4 regions of the Marinobacter sp. LM1 genome follow, and region 1 is predicted to be linked to each of the others. Evidence: predicted binding sites of a transcription regulator. Region 1 holds the regulator's gene; each other region holds the start of a gene.
The links. The regulator FliA, encoded in region 1, starts transcription of late flagellar genes. The targets are predictions, from matches to a motif close to CTAAAGTTTNNNNNNNNNNNGCCGNTAA.

Region 1 (5,054 bases):
CCTGGTCGGGCCAACCGGGTCTGGCAAAACCACCACCATTGGCAAGCTGGCGGCCCGCTACGTCCTTGAGCATGGTCCGGATTCGTTGGCCCTGGTGACCACCGACCGCTATCGTGTGGCCGCTCATGAGCAGCTCTTCGTGTTCGGCCGCATCCTGAATGTGCCCGTGCGTGTGGTGGATGAGAGCCATTCCCTGGATGACATTCTTGATGAGTTATCGGATCGACACCTGGTGCTGATTGACACTGCCGGCCTGACCAGTGCCGACCGCGGTTACCAGGAACAACTGGCGGAGTTGGCTCGCAGCGATCACAATATCCGTACACATCTGGTGGTCTCCGCCACCAGTCAGCCTCGTATCATGAAATCCGTGTGGCATTGCTATAAGATGGCAAACCTTGCAGGCTGCATCATGACCAAGATTGATGAGGCCCTGACCCTGGGCGAAGCGCTCGGGTTCGTTATGGAGACCAGCTTACCGGTGGCCTGGTACACCGATGGCCAGAAGATACCGGAAGATCTCCAGAGGGCGGAGGCCATTCCGTTAGTGCGCCTGGGCGTAGAACGGCTTAAGGCCGTGCAGAGCGCACAGACAGTCGCCGAAGGTGCCTGAGCCTCGTTGGCGACCAGAATAAAACACCGGCACGCGTGCCCGTACAAGAACGTAGTAAGAGACTGATAACAGTATGAGCAGACCACATCCGGTTCAGGTGATTGCGGTTTCCGGCGGCAAGGGCGGTGTCGGCAAGAGCAATGTTTCGGTCAATCTCGGTATCGCCCTGGCCCAGAAGGGGCGCCGGGTTGTCTTGCTGGACGCGGATCTCGGGCTCGCCAACATCGATGTGTTGCTCGGCATTACCGCCAATCGAAATCTTCAAGACGTACTCAGCGGCGATTGTGATCTGAAAGACGTGCTGGTGAATGGCCCTGGTGGTATCAAGATTGTACCGGCTTCCTCCGGCACCCAGCGTATGACCCAGCTCAGCGCCATGGAACATGCCGGCCTGATCAACGCTTTCAGTGAGCTGGGCGACCAGATTGACGTTCTGATTGTGGATACCGCCGCAGGTATTTCTGAATCGGTGGTCAGCTTCCTCAGGGCCTCGCAGGAACTTCTGCTGGTGGTCTGCGACGAACCTACTTCCATTACCGATGCGTACGCGTTGATCAAGCTGATGAACCGGGATTATGGCACCAACCGCTTCCGTATCCTGGCAAACCAGGTCCGCAATGAGCAGGAAGGCCGCCATCTGTTTGAAAAACTGACCCGGGTCACCGAGCGTTTTCTGGATGTGGCACTACAATATGTAGGTATCGTGCCTTACGACGAGGCCGTCAAGAAAGCCGTTCAGAGGCAGAAAGCGGTGTTGGATGCCTATCCGAGGGCGAAAGCCTCGCTGGCTATCCGGGCTCTGGCCGAAAAAGTGGACAGTTGGCCTTTGCCGTCCTCTCCCAGGGGGCATCTCGAATTCTTCGTGGAGCGGCTCGTCGAAGTCTGATCTGAATCCAGTCCTACAAGAAAACCGGATACATGACATTGGCGAAACATCTGGGAATTTACCATCAGGCCGGCGCCAGGAGCCCTTCAGCCCTGATTGAAGAGCATGCGCCGCTGGTCAAGAAAATCGCCCTTCATCTCATGGCCCGGCTGCCGCCATCAGTGCAGCTGGAAGACCTTATGCAGGCCGGTATGATTGGCCTGCTGGAGGCCGCGCAGCGCTATTCTTCCGGCAAAGGTGCCACCTTTGAAACCTACGCAGGGATTCGCATCCGCGGTGCCATGGTGGATGAGATCCGCAAGGGCGACTGGGTGCCCCGCTCAGTGCATCGCAACGCCCGGCGAATCGCCAGTGCTATCAAACAAGTGGAAGATCGTACCGGGCGCGAGGCCCAGGATGCCGAAGTAGCTGAAGAGCTTGGCATTGGTCTGGACGAGTATCATGCCTCACTTGCCGACGCGAACAGCGGTAGACTTTTTAGTCTTGATGAGCTCAATGAATCCGGCGAGCTGCCGATAGAAGAAGCAGAAGCGAGTGATAATCCGCTGGACGGTATTGCTTCAGGCGCTTTCCAGCGCAGTCTGGCAGACGCCATTGAGCAGTTGCCTGAGCGTGAAAAACTGGTATTGAGCCTGTATTACCAGGAGGAGCTCAACCTCAAGGAAATCGGTGCGGTGCTTGGGGTCAGTGAGAGCCGGGTAAGCCAGATTCACAGCCAGGCGGCGTTGAGACTTCGCAGCCGGTTGGCCGAGTGGCGGGATGGTGACAACGACTGATCGGCCAGGTGCTGTGTTTCGCTTTCAGCAAGCTGTGTAGCTTTTGGTAAACGATGCTTTACAACGTGCGCAAACACCACACAATAAGCGCTTAAGGTAGCAGCCTGCTAGACTTCCAAAAGGCTGAATGAATTCCGGGTGTTACTGACTGGAGGTCCCATTGGACAAGAACATGAAAATTCTCATTGTGGATGACTTCTCCACAATGCGACGCATCATCAAAAACCTGCTGCGAGATCTCGGCTTCACCAATACGGATGAAGCAGACGATGGCAACACCGCGTTGCCCATGCTCCGAAGCGGCAAGTATGACTTCCTGGTGACTGACTGGAACATGCCCGGCATGTCGGGCTTTGACCTTCTGAAGGCTGTCCGTGCTGATGAAAATCTGAAGAACCTGCCGGTTCTGATGGTAACGGCGGAGGCCAAGCGGGACCAGATCGTGGCTGCGGCTCAGGCCGGGGTGAACGGGTATGTGGTCAAGCCTTTCACGGCAGCCGTGCTGAAGGAAAAGATCGAGAAAATCTTCGAACGAATCCAGTAACCAGAGGTCGGATGGCTCGCCATGAGTGATACCAAACAGAACCATCAGGGCCTTGATCCGGAGGTGGCGGAGAAGCTTCAAAAGCAGGCCTCCGACCTGGCCGAGAATGTAAACGCCGGGAATTATGCCAAGGCGATGACCCTGATCAATGAACTGAGCGAGGTTCGCGATCAGAGTCTGTATCGGGAAGTGGGGCGACTGACCCGCAGCCTCCATGAGGCAATCCGGAACTTCCAGATAGACCCGCGTAATGCCGAGCAGAAAGAAGTCCTGTCGAAGATGAGCGACGCTTCTGACCGTCTGGCCTATGTGGTTCAGATGACCAGCCAGGCGGCGAACCGCACCATGGATCTGGTTGAGGAAAGCATGCCGGTGGCTCACGCCATGCGGGATGAAGCGGTTGCCCTGCGGGATGAGTGGCAGCGTCTGCGCCGTCGTGAAATGGAGCCTGCGGAATTTCGGGAGCTTTACGGTCGCATCGACAAGTTCTTCGCTGGCCTGACGACGGACTCCGACAGTCTGTACCAGAACCTGTCGGAAATCCTTCTGGCTCAGGATTTTCAGGACCTTACCGGTCAGGTCATCCAGAAGGTCACCGCGTTGGTGAAAGAGGTGGAAGACAACCTTCTTGGTCTGGTGGTGATGGCCAGCCACGTAGATCAACTGACCGGTACAGTGCATCAGATTGAAGAAAAAGAAGAATCGGCCGAAAAAGGTGTAGGCCCCCAGATCAAGGCCGATGAGCGGGAAGATGTAGTTTCGGGACAGGACGATGTGGACGATCTGCTGTCCAGTCTCGGATTCTGATAATAAAGAGGGTGACGCATGGCGTTAGATGCTGATGAAGAGATCCTGCAGGACTTCCTGGTAGAAGCCGGCGAGATACTCGAAAAGTTGTCGGAGCAGCTGGTGGATCTGGAGCAGCATCCCGATGACAGCGATCTGCTGAACGCCATTTTTCGTGGCTTCCATACCGTGAAAGGGGGCGCAGGCTTTCTTCAACTGGAGGCACTGGTTAATTGCTGCCACTCTGCGGAGAACGTGTTTGATATTCTCCGGAATCACAAGCGCAAGGTAACACCGGACCTGATGGACGTGGTGCTGGAGGCGCTGGACAACGTTAATGCCATGTTCGAAGAAGTCCGCAACCGGGAAGAACCGACGCCCGCGCAGGACGAACTGATTGAAGCTCTGGATGCACTCGCCAAACCCGAGTCCGAGGATGCACCGGCGGTGGAAGCGCCAACCCCGGCACAGGAGCCGTCGTCTGCGGATGTCGGGCAGCAAGGGGACCAGGGCGATATCACTGACGAAGAGTTCGAGCAGCTGCTGGATGCGTTGGCGGATGAAAAATCCGATGGCCAGAAACCGGTCGGCAACGAGCAGGTGAGCACTCCGGCAGAACCCGCCGGCGGCTCCGACAGTGATGAGATTACCGACGATGAATTTGAGGCCCTGCTGGATCAACTCCACGGCAAGGGCCAGTTTGCCGGCGCGCCTGCGGAAGATGAAACAACCAAGGCAGATACTGATACCAGCGGTGGCTCAGAAAAATCAGCCGGCGACGCCGATCTGATTTCCGACGACGAGTTCGAGAACCTGCTGGACGAACTGCATGGCAAGGGGGCAGGCCCGAGCGCGGGGGCTGTCGCGGGTGAGCCCAAGCCGTCGCCGGCTCCATCAAGCAAGGCCGAACCAGCCCCGGAACCAAAGAAAGCGGAAGCCAAAGCCGAGAGCAAGGCCGCTGCCAAACCGGCCCCTGCGCCCGCGCCTGCCCGTGAGGCCGCACCAGCGGGCGAAACCACGGTTCGGGTTGATACCAAGCGCCTGGACGACATCATGAACATGGTGGGCGAACTGGTGCTGGTGCGTAACCGCCTGCAGCGTCTGGGTTCCGAAAGCGAAGACGAACACATGCACAAGGCAGTGGCCAATCTCGATGTGGTGACCACGGATCTGCAGGCTGCCGTCATGCAAACACGGATGCAGCCGATCAAGAAAGTTTTCGGCCGTTTCCCCAGAGTGGTGCGCGACCTGGCCCGCAGTCTGAAGAAAGAAGTGAATCTGGTCATGCACGGTGAGGAAACCGACCTGGATAAAAACCTGGTTGAAGCTCTGGCCGATCCCCTGGTGCACCTGGTGAGAAATTCCGTGGATCATGGTGTCGAGGCACCGGACGTACGGGAAAAGGCCGGCAAACCTCGCGCTGGAACCGTGACTCTGTCGGCGGAGCAG
Region 2 (5,054 bases), 1.1 Mb from region 1:
TTCACGGTCGGGATCACCGGCGTGGGTAATGAGATCGGCCTTGCGAACCAGGGCTTCGAGCACTTTGAATTGCAGGCGCACGCTGTCTTTGGGCACCAGTTGCCAGGGTTCGGGGAACATGGGCAGGTCTTCAATGCGCCATTTTTTCCAGGCCGGGTTATAGCGGGCCGGCTCGGCGGGCTCCAGCAGGTGGCCTATACACCAGCTTACCGTGGCAGCATCCGGTCCTTTACCGCAGCGTATCCAGCCCTGGCCTTTCTCGTGGGGGCCGGGAAGTGCTGCGGCAATGGCTCGGGCCAGGCTTGGCTTTTCGGCGATGTACAGGTGCATGGGTAACTGGGGGTTGGTTGCTGGCAGGGGAATGTGTCGCTTTGGCGCTTTTGTGTCAAGGGCTTCGGGGTTCCGAGGCGTACTGTAGTAGACTGTTTACACAGCAGGTCGGGACATTGATGCTTAAAGTCCGGAGTAGGTGTTTTATGAAAGTACAGAAAAGCATAGAGGAAAAGCTGGTCGCGGGCTTTAACGCCAGCGTGATTTCTGTGGAGAACGAAAGCCATATGCATTCGGTGCCACCCAACTCTGAAACCCATTTCAAGGTAACGCTGGTGTCAGCGGATTTTGAAGGGCAGATGAAGGTGCGGCGCCACCAGGCAATTTACAAGGTTCTGGCGGATGAACTGGCGGGGCCGGTGCATGCTCTGGCATTGCATCTGTATACGCCGGAAGAGTGGACGGCCAGTGGTCAGGCGTCTCCGGTTTCGCCCAACTGTATGGGTGGGTCGAAAGGTGATGCAGCAATGGACAAGAAGCTTCAACAAGGAGCTAATGGATGAGCCAGTTTTTCCAGATTCACCCGGAAACACCGCAAAAACGTTTGATCAAACAGGCGGTGGAGATTTTGCGCAAGGGTGGGGTGATTGTGTATCCCACCGATTCAGGTTACGCCCTGGGCTGTCACCTCGGCGACAAACAGGCGGCAGACCGCATCAAGCGGATTCGGCGCCTGGACGACAAGCATAACTTCACCCTGGTGTGTCGTGACCTGTCAGACATCGGGGTTTATGCCAAGGTGGACAATACCCAGTACCGGTTACTGAAGAATTTTACGCCGGGCCCGTACACCTTCATTCTGGACGCGACCAGTGAGGTGCCCCGCCGTTTGTTGCATCCCAAGCGTCGATCCATCGGCATTCGGGTCCCGGACAATGAGATTGTCCGGGAATTGCTGGGTGAACTGGGTGAGCCGATTATGAGCAGCACCCTGATTCTGCCGGGTGAAACCGAGCCGTTGACCGATCCTTACGACATCCGGGAGACCCTCGGGCATGAGCTCGATCTGATTATCGATGGCGGCTTCTGCGGTATGGAAGCCACCACGGTGGTTAACTTTACCGGTGATGTGCCCGAAGTTACGCGGGTGGGCAAGGGCGATCCGGCGCCGTTTCAGGTTTGATATCGCTGATTTGAACCCGGGCTTCAGGCCCGGGTGTTCAGGCTGAAGGCGTAGCGTTGCTGTGCTGTGATACCCGTCTCGGCGGGTGTGGCTGTGCGACGAAGGCTGTCGTAGCGGTGAATGACGTCTTGCAGCCCATTGAACTGCTGGTTCTCACTGAGCAGTGAATCCAGCAGGGAATTGTTCACACCATAGGCCTGATTGAGCTTGAGTGCGTTATCCATGAAATGCAGGGTGGGTTCGGTCACACTCAAACGGCTCAGCGCCTCACCAAATCCCCGGTTGTTGTTGAGATCCTGTTGTATCTTTTCCCGCACCTGGTCAGGAATTTTGCCGTCCAGCTGAATGCTGCCTTGCTCGTTTTTACTCACGCTCAACGCGGTTGCCGGGTGCACGTTGTACTCGGCAAGTTTGTGCCGCAGGGTTTCACGAACGTAGGACAGATCCTGGGCAACCGTCTGCTTGTACTGGGTTAGTGGCAGTTGCCGGGTTTTCTGACTGGCCGGGTTGCGCTCCTGCCACTGTGACGGCGTGAAGCGGTCGTCGGTGCTGCTCTGGGGCTCGCCTGTGGCGGCGCCTTCATTGCTTTTACCGGTGGGTACGTCAGTGCGCGGCGCACGGTTGTCCATGGCTTGCTGAAAGCGCGTGCTGGCCTGTAACAGTGATGTCAGCAATGACATGGTTGTCTCCCCTGAACGGAAAATCTCTGCCGGATATCACGGAATTAGCCCGTGATGCATCAGACTTTGCAGGTTTCGGGCCAACCTGACTTGCCTCCTGGTCCGGAGGCGCCGGGATGAATGTAAAACATTGCAAGGAATGTCATAGAGCGCGCGTCGGGATGATCTGCGTCATAAAAAAATTGATGCATATCTATAAAGTTATGCGCCAATTCGCCGTCATTACTCTTGGATGTCCAGATCATCTTCCGTTGTCGGGGTCACATGAAAAAACAATACTCAATCCGTTTTCTGTTGCTGGCAGCACTGGCAGCGGCTTTCACCGTCATTCTCGTGTTTACGGTTGTTTACAGCGCCCAGTCCCAGCGAGCCCACCTCGAAGAGTACAGCCACAAATATGTGGACGGTCTGGCAAAGTCCTTTTTCGATGGCCTGAACACCATGATGGTGACAGGTACCATTAATAACCGCGATGTTCTGCGGGAGAAGGTGATGGCTCCCGAGGACGTACTGGATGTTCGGGTGATCCGCAGCGATCAGCTGAATGCCATGTACGGTGCAGGGAATGCCGCCGAACAACGCCGTGAGCCACTGGACATGAAAGCGCTGGGTGGTGAGCGGGTTGAACACTATTCCGAGAACGACGCGGGTCGTGTCTATACCCTGATCGAGCCGGTCATTGCCAGCGAAAACTATCAGGGTGTGAACTGCCTCGGCTGTCACCAGGCCCAGGAAGGGGACGTGCTGGGCGCCATTCGGGTCGACTATTCTCTGGCGAAAAGTGACGCGCGCCTGCAGCAGCAGTTGATGGTGAGTGGCGGTATTCAGATTCTGATCTTCGTGGTTATTTTCATACTGACTACCGTGGTATTGGGGCGGCTGGTGTTTTCCCGCTTGCGTCGGTTGCACGACCGCATGGATGAAATTTCCCGTAATTCGGATCTCTCCATTGAACTGGACGTAACCCGAAACGACGAGATCGGCTCGGTCTCCCGCGCTTTCAATCGGATGGTTGCAAAGATTCGCGCCAGCATGCATACCGTGATGGATAACGCAGAGCAGGTTGAAGCGGCGGCCCGTACCATTGCCGGTAAAGCAGAGACCACAGAAAGGGAAGTTCTTGCCCAGAAAGACAACACCGACCAGGTGGCCAGCGCGACCACCGAGATGGCAGCTTCCGCCGTACAGGTTCGCGAGAACGCGGTGACCACTGCACGGAAATCGGCGGATACCACCAAATCTGCAGAAACGGGGGAACACCTCGCACGCAATGCGGTGCAGGGTATTGAATCTCTGAATGCAGAGGTTCAGAACGGTGCGCAGCGTATCGAGCAGCTGGATCAGCGGACAACGGAAATGGCTTCACGGCTGGAGTTGATTTCCGAGATTGCCGACCAGACTAACCTGCTGGCTCTGAACGCGGCGATTGAAGCGGCCAGAGCCGGTGAGCAGGGCCGGGGATTTGCCGTGGTCGCGGACGAGGTCCGGGCGCTTGCCTCGCGCACTCAGGCGTCCACTGAGGAGATTCGCCATACCATTGAGGGGCTGAAGAAAGAGGTGGTGGATTGTGTCGGTACCATGCGCCATGCCTCGGAACTCGCCCAGCACCAGGTGGATTCAATTCTGAAAGTGGAAACCGAGCTGCAAACCATTGCTGCAGCGGTGCGTGAAATCACGGGGCTGAATGAGGAAATGGAAAGTGCGGCTAACGAGCAGAGCGAAGTGTCGGACTCCATTAATCAGAACGTGATTGAAATCAGCCGCTCTGCCGAGCAGACCTCCAGCGATGCCCAGGAGACCGCGCGAATTGCAGGGGATCTGCTGGCCATGGCGGAAACCCTGCGCAAAACCATCGAGCAGTTCCGCCTGTCCCAGAGCTGAAATGGGCGATATACCGGGGCACTCAGCCCCGGTGATCAGACACAAACGGATTGGTGGCGCGTTCCTGGCCAAACGTAGACATGGGGCCGTGGCCACAGATAAAGCTAACGTCATCCCCGAGCGGGAACAGCTTTTCCCGGATAGAGTGAATCAGGGTGTTGTAATCGCCTTTCGGGAAATCCGTGCGGCCAATGGATCCATTGAACAGCACGTCACCCACCTGGGCCAGCTTTGATTCGCGATGGAAAAATACCACATGGCCAGGGGTGTGGCCCGGCGTGTGCAGCACTTCCAGGGTTTCATTGCCCACGGTGACTGTGTCGCCGTCTTCCAGCCAGCGATTGGGCGTGAACACCTCCGGCGCCGGGAACCCGAACATCTGTGCCTGCATGGCCAGGCCCTGAATCCAGAAGTTGTCGTCCTTGTGTGGGCCTTCAATGGGCAGCCCCGCTGATTTGGCCAGCTCCGCCGTGCCGCCGGCGTGATCTATGTGGGCGTGGGTGAGCAGGATCTTCTCCAGAATCACGCCTTCGTCCTCGGCTGCCGCCAGAATGCGATCCAGGTCCCCGCCAGGGTCGACCACCGCTGCTTTGTGGGTTTCGGTACACCAGAGCAGGGTGCAGTTTTGCTCAAAGGGAGTGACGGGTACGATCTTGTACTTCAGCGACATACTGTTCCAGTTTGTTCAGATTTGATTTTGCGGTAGAGAGCATCCGGGGCAATGTCTGCTTCATTGGGCCAGCAGATGGCTCCGAACTCATCAACCTTTGCTTGAGCAAAGAATGCCGGGTCTTTCAGGGGCTCGAACATCGGGCCAAACAAACGATCGGCAAGGCTGATCTCGCCATGAGTACCATCATCGAAGGTGACGGCCAGTATGTAATCGGCCTTGGCTTCCACATGGGTGACTCTGGGCATGCTGTTCATTCCAATGGCTCTATCTTCTTCAGTGGCTGGTGCAGCTCGGCAAGGCGCCAGTCTGCGATAAGGTCCTGTCGGTGTTCAAAGGCCCATTCGATAACCATCGCTTTGGCTCTTTT
Region 3 (5,054 bases), 570 kb from region 1:
CGGGTGATGGACGCATTCAACTCTTCGGTCACCGATGTCTGCTCCTCGGAGGCCGTGGCGATCTGTGAGGTCATCTGACTGATGGCGGTAATCGCCTCCACAATCCGGTTCAGAGACTCCATCGCATCCTGCGCTTTTTCCATACTCACGTTGGATACCGCCGTAGAGGCTTTCATAACGTCTACCGCATCGTTGGCGCCTTTCTGCAGCCGCTCGATCATGTTGTTGATTTCTTCAGTGGAAGACTGGGTACGCTGAGCGAGATTCCGAACCTCATCGGCCACCACCGCAAATCCGCGCCCAGCATCCCCTGCCCGTGCCGCTTCAATGGCCGCGTTCAGTGCCAGCAGATTGGTTTGTTCCGCAATGCCCTGAATGACTTCAAGCACAGTCGTAATCGACGAAACATCCTTACCAAGGGTGTCGATAACCTCGGCGGCGGCGTTTATCTCACCCACCAGCTTCTGCACCGCATCCCGCGAGGCGGTGACGGTCTCCAGGGAACCCCGGCTTTCCTGGTCTGCATTCTCTGCGGCTTCCGCAGTTTGCTGGGCATTCTGGGCAATCTCACCCGCCGCCGCGGACATTTCGTTAATTGCCGTCGCGATCATATCGATCTCATGCTGCTGGTTTTCAACACTGGAGCGACTGTCGCTGGACGTCTGTCGGAGCGACTTTACGTTCTCCTCCAGTTCGTCGCTGCCCTCTTTTACTTCTTTTACAACCTGCTGGATGTTCTCAACAAAGCTATTGAAGCTGCGCGCCAACTGCCCAAACTCATCAGACGCAGAGTCATCAAGACGCTTGGTAAGATCCGCATCTCCGGAAGCGATGCGAGACATGGCGCCATTAAGCCTGCGAACCGGCGCAAGAAGGAAGCTAATCGCAAAGTAGAGCAAGACAAGCGCAACAATCAGCCCTACCCCGGCGATGATCAGGCCCATAGTCCGAGCCTCGACGATGGGAGCACTGATCAGGTTTTCATTCACGAACGTAGCCAGGTACCAGTCCACGGCCCGGGCTTCGCTGATGGGGTGAAAGCTGACACTCCACTCGGCACCCTCGCTCTCAAATCCCTGCAGAGAACCGTCCAGAACCGGCTGCTGACCGATCATGCCGCTGATGTTCTTGCCAACAATCTCGCTGTTGGGGTGAAACAGGACCGTGCCGGAATTGTTAATTAACGCCGCATAGCCCGTCTCTGCCAGGGTAATGGTCGATAGCATCTGATCGATTGTGTTGAGACTGATATCCATACCGGCCACGCCAACATAATTGCCCCGCTTGATTGGCGCCATGGCGGAAATAATGGTCTCGTCCGAGGTTGCGTCCAGGTACGGATCGGTAAACGACGCCTGCCCCAAACGCTGGGCTTTCTGGTACCAGGGGCGTACCCGGGGGTCATAATCGGGTGGAAGCGTGGCCTCTACTTCGGCACTTCGCATCAGCATGCGGCCATCTTCGGTGCCGGCGTACACGTCCTTGATGTTGCCACCTTCGGTCATGGCTTCCATAAGAACGCGGGCGTTATCGTCGTTGCGAGTCCGTTCCAGCGCCTTCGCCGTCGCTTCCGCCATATCCAGGCGCGTATTGAGCCAATCGGCAATACTCGACGTACTCTGGGCCACTGCATCGCTCATCAGCGCGCTAACGTAGCGATCAGTCGTTGAGCGGAGCCGAATATCGTTGGAAATTGTCAGGGCGCCCATAATCAACACGATCAGGGAGCCAATTGCGATCAGCAATTTCTGGGCGAATGATAGGTTCAAGCTGACGGCCTCCAATCAGGGTCAAAAACAAATTGCATTTATCATTTAGTGTAGTCGAAACATACTCACTAACGGCAGATCCTGCGAAGTCTTGAACACTCTTTGCTAGAATGCTGAGATCACAGCACATTCGCCATACACGACAGGGAGAACCCTATGGCCCATGAAGAGCTCCACCTGAATCTGCGTAACCTGACCCTTGATGACTACGGCCAGTTGCAAGAGTTGATGGATCGGGTTTACGACGACATTGGTGGCGCGTGGCCAAAAGACACCATCAAGGCGCTGGTAGAACAGTTCCCGGATGGCCAGATCTGTATCGAAGACAACGGCCAGTTGGTGGCGGTGGCGCTCACGGTATGCGTGAAATACGAAAGATTCAGCAACCCTCACGCCTACGACGACCTGATTCTGCGTAACGAAAAAATCTGGCACAACCCCAACGGCGATTCGCTTTACGGCCTGGATGTGTTTATAGACCCCGAATACCGGGGCTATCGACTGGGGCGTCGCCTGTATGAAGCACGAAAAGAGCTCTGTCGTTCCATGAACCTGCGGGCCATCCTCGCCGGCGGGCGGATTCCCAGCTACTTCAAGTACGCCGAGCAATACACTCCGGAAGAATACATTCAGCGCGTTGATCGCAAGGAAATCTACGACCCGATCCTGACGTTCCAGCTTTCCAACGATTTCCAGGTTACCCGGCTGATGCACAAATACCTGCCGGAAGACCAGAAATCCCTCGGATATGCGACGTTGCTGGAGTGGAGAAACATTCTCTATACGCCTCCCTCATCGGTACTCAACGTCAAAAAAACCCAGGTGCGCATGGGGGCGGTGCAGTGGCAGATGCGGGAATTCACCTCGGTGGAGGAGGTGCTCAAGCAGGTTGAGTACTTCGTGGACGCACTGTCGGATTATAAAAGCGACTTTGCCCTGTTCCCGGAATTTTTCAACGCGCCGCTGATGGGGCTGACCGACCAGATGGATCAGACCCGTGCCATTCGGTTCCTCGCCGGCTTTACCGAACAGTTCCGCAACGAAATGTCGGAAATGGCCGTCAGTTACAACATCAACATTATCACCGGCTCCATGCCGCTGATTGAAGATGACCGGGTCTACAACGTCTCATACCTGTGCCACCGTGACGGTCGTGTAGACGAGCAGCGCAAGGTCCATATCACCCCTCACGAACGTCGCGACTGGGTTATTGAGGGTGGTGATAAATTCCAGGTATTCGATACCGATGCCGGTCGTGTCGCCATCATGATCTGCTACGACATTGAGTTTCCGGAACTGGGCCGTATCGCCGCCAGTCAGGATGTGGACATTATCTGTGTCCCCTTCTGGACCGATACCAAGAACGGCTATTTGCGCGTGCGCCATTGTGCCCAGGCCCGGGCCATAGAAAACGAGTGCTACGTGGTGATTACCGGCAGCGTGGGCAACCTGCCGAAAGTGGAAAACCTGGATGTTCAGTACGCCCAGTCTTCGGTATTCTCGCCGTCGGATTTCGCATTTCCACATGATGCAGTGATGGCAGAAACTACACCGAACACCGAAATGATCATGTTTTCAGACATGGATCTGGAAAAGCTCAAACTGGTCAGAAACGAAGGTTCTGTCACCAATCTGAAAGATCGACGTGTTGACCTTTACGAGCTGAAAACCCGGTAATGGGCAGATTTAGCCCCGCACAGGGGGCCAAATCCTGATTATTTCCATGAACGGGCTGCGGTAGATAGCTGACGGCATTGCCAAAAGTTTCTGGCCCGTCTATTGTTTAATTAATGTTCAGTATATATCTGGCCGACCTCAATAGCAGAGCAAGCGTTCCATGAACGAAGAACTACCGGACCTGGTCGCGCGTTTCCGAATCCGACACGGCATTTTTCGCAAGGAAACCGTGGAAGCGCGACTTTATGAACTCGACAGTTACGGCTGCGTGATGAAAACGGACAAGCTGTTTGAACCCGGGGATACCGTGGTTGTCGACCTTGTTATGGATATGCCGTTTGAAGAAATCCGTGCCGAAGGCCTGACCGGCCTGGTTACCGAAAAGAGAAAACACTGTAGCAACTTCTTCTACTCACTTGATTTTGTTGAGCTAAATGCTCGAGACGAATCGCCGCTCTCTGACAAACTGCGGCGCATAAGAGAAGTTGTTCTCAAGAAACAGAGCCTGAAATCCCGGCGTGGGTCGAGCCCCGCTTCCGGTATGCGACAAATGGCCTGATGCCCGTTCACTTCACCCGCACTTCCCTTCCGTAAGGAGACACTCCATGGCAAAGAAAGCCAAGCCAAGCGTTGATAAGATCGTCAAGAAAGTAAACAAAGAGTTCGAGAAAACATCCGCCCAGATCGAAGGGCTGATTAACGACGCACTGAAGCAGTTCGACAACCTGCAGAACCAGGTTCAGGAGCCGGTACGCAAGCTCCTGAAAGACATGGATGAGCTGCGTGATCGTGAAATGAAGCGCTTTAACGACGAATTTGAGCGCCGCATGAATGAATTCCACGAACTGCAGTCGGCATTGCTGGAGCGCCTGGGTATCGCTTCCAGGGAAACTGGCAAGTCAGTGTCCAAGTCCGGCGAATCAACCTCGAAGGCCAGTGGTACCAAGAAAGCGGCTCCGGCCAAGAAAACCGCCGCTGCCAAGCCGGCCGCCAAGAAAACGAGCACTGCCAAGCCCAAGGCCGCAGCTCCGAAGAAAGCGGCCAAGCCGGCAGATAAGTCTGACCTTACCCGCGTGAAGGGCATTGGCCCGGCAACCGCAAAGAAAATGAAAGAGGCTGGCATTACCTCCATCGAGCAGATTGCCAACCCCAGCGATGCGGATAAGCAGAAACTGGAAGCATTCAAGAGCCTGAAAGGGTTCAGCGAGTTGTCTGCCGAAGCGAAAAAGGTACTCTGAAACCTATCCAACCCAATGCCTTGAAATAAGGGGTAGGCCCGTCGGCCTACCCTTTTTTGCATCGGACCAGGGCGAGTTCCAGGCTTTCCAGCTCGCTCTCCGGGGTAAACCCGGACGCGAGGGCATTTACCTTCGCCCGCAATTCCGCCAGGAATTCCGCGTCGGTTTCCGCACGTAACATCAGCCTCGCCAGAGCTTCATCGTTTTTGACCGGAAAATAGCCAGGATAGTCATCGCCCAGCAAACCGCGGTTGCCGGGAATATCAGAGGCCAGAATCGGTAAGCCCGCCCGACAGGCTTCCGACACCACATTCGCCCCACCCTCCATGATTGAGCTGATCACCATAAGATTACTCACGGCCATCAGGTG
Region 4 (5,054 bases), 1.2 Mb from region 1:
TCACGGTAGGAGGCAATCCTGTCTTCCAGCCGGATCCGTTCCTCCTGAATCCGCTCAAGATCACGGCTCAGGCTATCCGTTTTTGCGTCGAGAATGCCGTCGGCACCCACAATGTCGGTGACAAGATTAACGGCCTGTTCACCAATACCTTCGATGAAATTTACCCGCCCGAGATCGCCGTCCTTATAGCCGGCAACCTGAAGCTGCATGCCTTTGGCACCGCCCGCGCCAGTGACGGTCAGTACCCGGCCATCACCGGTCGCCTCCTGGCCATTGACCGTACCGGCAACGTCTTTGCCTAAGGTTCCGGTTTTGGCGGAAAGCCCGAGCGCCGCACCATTTTCCACGGACAGGATGCTGACATTTGAACTACTGCCGAATGCTCCAGAGGTAAACTGGAGTACGCCATTGCTGTCGAGCCCGACCCGCACAGACTGGCCGGCTGCATTCAAGGCCGAGTTGCTGTCGATCTGGCTCTGGATTTCGGCCACCAGGTCGGCCGCACTTGCGTAGGTTTGCTGGCTGAGCTGAATAGTAAAGTTGGTGGAACCGTCAACGGTGAACTCGATCTCGTCATTGGTACCATCAATCACCACGCCGTCGGCCAATGCCGAATCACCCAGCACGCCACCCTGAGTGGCAGCCTGGGTGATATTGATGGCGTAGTTTCCACGGGTTGTCCCGCTGCCAGAGCCAAGGAACTCAACGTCTGCGCTCGAGGTACGGCCCTGCTCGGCGAACAGCGCAGTCACGTCGTCCGGGTTCTTTTTCAGCTGCTCTTCAAACTTGGCACGATCAAAGCTCAAACCGCCGGTTTCATAGTCTGTGGTAATGCCGACATCAGCCAGGGTCCGAATACTGGCATTCTCAAGCCCTGGCACCACGCGGCCCAGAACATTGCGCAACTGCGCCTGGATTGAGCGGATGGTGGTATCACCCGAAAGAATACCGCCTTGCCCCGTCTCGGCATTAAAGCCGGACAACCCTTTGATGGTTGTCTGGAGGGCATTGAACTTTTCAACAAACGCTCCGACACGATCTGCTACCGCACCGAAATCCTGCTCGACTTTGATGGTGGAGGTCACACCTTCTGCTTTTGCCTCAAAACTCAGGCCATCAATAACATCCGTGAAGGAGTTGGTCGAACGGGTAATCTCAATACCGTTGATCTCGACCCTCGCGTCTTTGGCAGCGATGGTCTCCTGCATGTTCTGGGTGGTGTCGTTAAACACAAACTGGGACAGACCGGCAGCGTCGTCATTGTTACCATCATCATCGGTAACCGAAACGGAAATGGCATTTGCCTCGCCGGTTTCTTCGGACGACAGCACCAGCCGGAAGCCGCTACCCGTGTCGATAACGCCAGCCGATACGCCAATGCCCGCTTCGTTGATTTCGTCCGCCAGCCCCTGCAAGGTGTTGTTAGAACCATCGATGGTGAGCGTCGCCGATTTATCACCGGAAGAAATGGTGAACGATCCGGTACCGACCGACGTAGAGTCACGATCAGCAAACGTGGAAGACGCCAGGGACTGCGACTGCGCAAGACTCAACACATTGACGTTGTAGGTGCCACGGCTGGCCTTGGTGCTGTCTACCGTAACCGACACATCCTCATTTGAAGAGGTTGCCGAAAAGGCTTTCAGATTGTCGGGCGCGCTCAGCTGACGCATCGGCAGCCGAAGCTCCGTGATAGCGCTCTTCAAGGTGCCATAGGCAGAAATGAGCAACTCTGCCTTCTGGGTTCGGGTGTCGAGCCGATTCTCTTTAGGCGCACGCTCAGCTTCAACGAGCTGATCAACCAGATCAGAGTTCAGAACTCCCGAGCCGATACCTAATGCTGAAATATTTGCCATAACCATGCCTCCTCAAGGGGGCGCTTCGCTTACTTAGTCCTTTATCGGCTGCCAGCGGCAAAACTTTGCCTATATTTCGGCTAACCACTACACCAATTTGTAACACCCTGTAACGGACAGTCTAGCACCGTATATAGCAGAACACCGCCGGACCCTGTCAGGGTGCGGCGGTGCTGAAATACCGTTGTCTGGCATCCGCGTAAAAGCGGCAAGCTTTTACACTTTGATGTTAAACAACGTCAGCGGTTCATCCTGCTGCAATTTTTCTGCCAACCTCATTGCCACTTCGTCCGGGATCTGACGAATGACTTCCTGGGTGCTCTGATCAACCACTTTAACAATGGTCTGCCCCATCTCGTTATCCACCTCAAACTGAAGATCCCGCTGCACATTCTGCACGAAATCATTCAATTGGCTCACCGCATCATTCAATTCATCCCGCTGCGCTTCCGAACGAGCCTGAAGCTTCTCGGCTCTGGATGTCTCAGTCGCGGCCTGCGGGCTCTGAATGGCTGAGCCACTCGAACCTGAAGCAGCAAGGTCAGGGGCTTTTCCGCCCTCGGCCTGAGATGACGACAGTGCCTTCCCCGGAGCCTGGGCGTTGGAACGCACCAGCTTGAGATCCGGGTTATTCAGGTTAACGTCATTCATAGCTTTACCTCGCTATTCCTCTAACGGCGTAAAGCCGGAACCCGAAGGTTCCGGCCGTTACCGCCAAGCCCTTACTGCAGCAGAGACAGAACCTGCTGAGGACGGGCGTTCGCCTGAGCCAGGACGGAGATACCGGCCTGCTGCAGCACCTGGGCCTTGGACAGCTTGGCTGTCTCAGCCGCGAAGTCCGCGTCCAGAATCCGGCTCTGAGCGGCGCTCAGGTTGGTACTGGTGGACTCCAGGTTGGAGATGGTGCTTTCGAAGCGGCTCTGGATCGCACCAAACTTCGCACGCTGGGAGTTTACCAAGTTAAGAGCTGCATCCACTGTTTTTAACGCCTGAGTAGAGCTTTCAAATGTAGTAATATCGAGCTCGGAGATTTTTCGCAGTTCAGATCCGGCCGAAGCAACTGCGTTAGCGCCATCTTTGGCTACGATTGCAAACGACCTATCTGAGTCAAGCTGCAAGTAGCCACTTACAGACAGCACATCCGTGGAACCGGTAGAAGTGGCCAAGGTCTCGTTGGCCGTGTCTACCTTAGCCTCACCATTCTCGTCCCTATATTGCTTATTAATGGTTAAGTCGCCACCGCTGGTGTTTGCCGTGTTACCAAACACGATATCCGATCCACCGGTGTTCGTAAGAACAACACTTTGACCATCATCGGCTACCTCCGCAGTGATACCAGTTTTCGCTGACTGATCATTTATCGCAGCAACCGCATTTGACAACGCGTCCTTACCTGAAGTCGCATCAATTGTAAAAGAAACAGATTGAGCGTCTGTGTTTTCGCCTATGAGTGTAAACGAGTAGCTTCCAGAAGCAGTAAACGCGACATCGACTTCCGTACGCGCGGTCGCAGTCACTCCGGTTTCAGATGACACGTCGTTAATGCTTTCTGCGATATCTTTCACGGCCGTTCCGGACGCAGCGATATTTACTGTTTCCGAACCCAGATACCCATTAATATCAATGTTACCTGACGCAATCCCGTTGTCAGCAGTCGCACCTGAGGCCTGCGTGCCGGCACCAGAAGCAATAACCTGATTATTGCCGTAACTGGTCGTTCTCAGATTCGACGTTGAAGCACTAATTGTCTCGTTTGCATTGGCCCCAACCTGAAACTGCGCAGTTCCAAAAGATCCATCAAACAGCTTTTGACCGTTAAAGTTGGTCGTCGTAGCAATACGATCTAGTTCAGATACCAGCTGATTGACTTCGTCCTGCAAAGCCTGACGATCAGAGGAGGAGTTGGAAGCGTTAGCAGACTGAACCGCCAGCTCACGAACACGCTGGAGAATGTTACCCGCCTCGCCCAAGGCGCCTTCAGCGGTTTGCGCCAGAGAGATACCGTCGTTAGCATTTCGAGTTGCCTGATTCAGACCACGAATCTGTGCTTCAAAACGATTTGAAATTGCCAGACCAGCCGCATCATCTTTGGCTGAGTTGATACGCAGACCGGAGGACAAACGCTCCAGAGCTTGGTTGGACTGCTCCTGAGAGCGGTTCAACTGATTCTGAGCGGACAGTGATGCAACGTTAGTGTTAATTCCGAGAGCCATAATGCTTCTCCTTCGACTGATGTCGTTTTCTCTTGAAACGGTCTGGCGCCCGATTCAAGTTTGGAGCGCCGCCCTGTTACTCCAGTTAACGGCACCCATCCGACTCTCTTTAGGAAAATTTCTAACCCTTTTGTAAAAAAATGTAAGAGCTTTAAAATTTCGTCCACGCACGCAACCACTGCTGAAGATTCTCACCCTCCAACATCCAGTCACGGCGGACCACTTCTCGCAGTTCATCACCATTCCTGGCAGTCTCATCTAAATCGCTTAGGTGCATGCGAATTGCGTCTACCCAATCTTTGTAGCGATTCTTGACTCTCGTAACAGGGAGTTCATGCGCTCTGTAGGGCTCAACGTCACTGCACACGACGGGAAATCCACAGGCTCCATATTCCAGCAATCGCAGGTTACTTTTGCAGCGATTAAAAAGATTGTCCTCAAGAGGCGCAATCGCAAGATCCAGGTTCATAGAGGCCAACTTCTCGGGATACAACTCTATATTAACCCCCTCATGCACTTCCTTTACATAGGGACGCAGCCCTTCTGGACACATTCCAAAAAACACCCAGTCAACCTCATCTGCGAGATCGCGAACCACAGCCTCTACCAATTCCAAATCACCGGTGTGCCCAACTCCACCAGCCCACCCAACTCTTGGCTTTTCAGATTGACGTCTAGCGGCACTCAGATCCGCCCACCAATTCAAAGGCAACCGGTTTTCCACTACACGAATATCTGGATGCGCCCCTTTGAACGCATCTGCAAGCGGATGGGTCGAAACCACGAATCGATCGACATGCTTTAAGGATGCTCTAAGTGATTTCAATATGTCCTTAGGCATGTTCTTTCGATACGCGCTTTTTATCGGCAGATTCGGCAAATAGTCATCCAGTTCATACACAATAGGCTTCTTCAGAAACCGACGCGCATATTTCATATTCTCAACAGCTTCTGGTGTGATCTGACGCTGATATACGAAAGCGTC

Region 2: the regulator FliA is predicted to act here: its motif matches at 2,329-2,356, upstream of OZ656_RS13190 (methyl-accepting chemotaxis protein).
Region 3: the regulator FliA is predicted to act here: its motif matches at 1,838-1,865, upstream of OZ656_RS10620 (methyl-accepting chemotaxis protein).
Region 4: the regulator FliA is predicted to act here: its motif matches at 1,898-1,925, upstream of fliD (flagellar filament capping protein FliD).

What each region holds. Positions count from the first base shown of each region.
Region 1 covers NZ_CP114373.1:1,688,960-1,694,013, forward strand. The annotation lists gene flhF (flagellar biosynthesis protein FlhF) at 1-613, shown strand, start outside; gene OZ656_RS07910 (MinD/ParA family protein) at 687-1,499, shown strand; gene OZ656_RS07915 (RNA polymerase sigma factor FliA) at 1,532-2,275, shown strand; gene cheY (chemotaxis response regulator CheY) at 2,436-2,819, shown strand; gene OZ656_RS07925 (protein phosphatase CheZ) at 2,841-3,626, shown strand; gene OZ656_RS07930 (chemotaxis protein CheA) at 3,645-5,054, shown strand, end outside.
Region 2 covers NZ_CP114373.1:2,820,649-2,825,702, reverse strand. The annotation lists gene OZ656_RS13210 (DNA topoisomerase 3) at 1-330, opposite strand, end outside; gene OZ656_RS13205 (BolA family transcriptional regulator) at 477-833, shown strand; gene OZ656_RS13200 (L-threonylcarbamoyladenylate synthase) at 830-1,453, shown strand; gene OZ656_RS13195 (hypothetical protein) at 1,477-2,133, opposite strand; gene OZ656_RS13190 (methyl-accepting chemotaxis protein) at 2,398-4,014, shown strand; gene OZ656_RS13185 (MBL fold metallo-hydrolase) at 4,037-4,684, opposite strand; gene OZ656_RS13180 (DUF2442 domain-containing protein) at 4,675-4,941, opposite strand; gene OZ656_RS13175 (DUF4160 domain-containing protein) at 4,938-5,054, opposite strand, start outside.
Region 3 covers NZ_CP114373.1:2,262,046-2,267,099, reverse strand. The annotation lists gene OZ656_RS10620 (methyl-accepting chemotaxis protein) at 1-1,769, opposite strand, end outside; gene OZ656_RS10615 (bifunctional GNAT family N-acetyltransferase/carbon-nitrogen hydrolase family protein) at 1,926-3,446, shown strand; gene OZ656_RS10610 (hypothetical protein) at 3,607-4,005, shown strand; gene OZ656_RS10605 (helix-hairpin-helix domain-containing protein) at 4,052-4,684, shown strand; gene senB (selenoneine biosynthesis selenosugar synthase SenB) at 4,731-5,054, opposite strand, start outside.
Region 4 covers NZ_CP114373.1:2,882,576-2,887,629, forward strand. The annotation lists gene fliD (flagellar filament capping protein FliD) at 1-1,856, opposite strand, end outside; gene OZ656_RS13480 (flagellar protein FlaG) at 2,073-2,507, opposite strand; gene OZ656_RS13485 (flagellin) at 2,579-4,069, opposite strand; gene OZ656_RS13490 (FkbM family methyltransferase) at 4,221-5,054, opposite strand, start outside.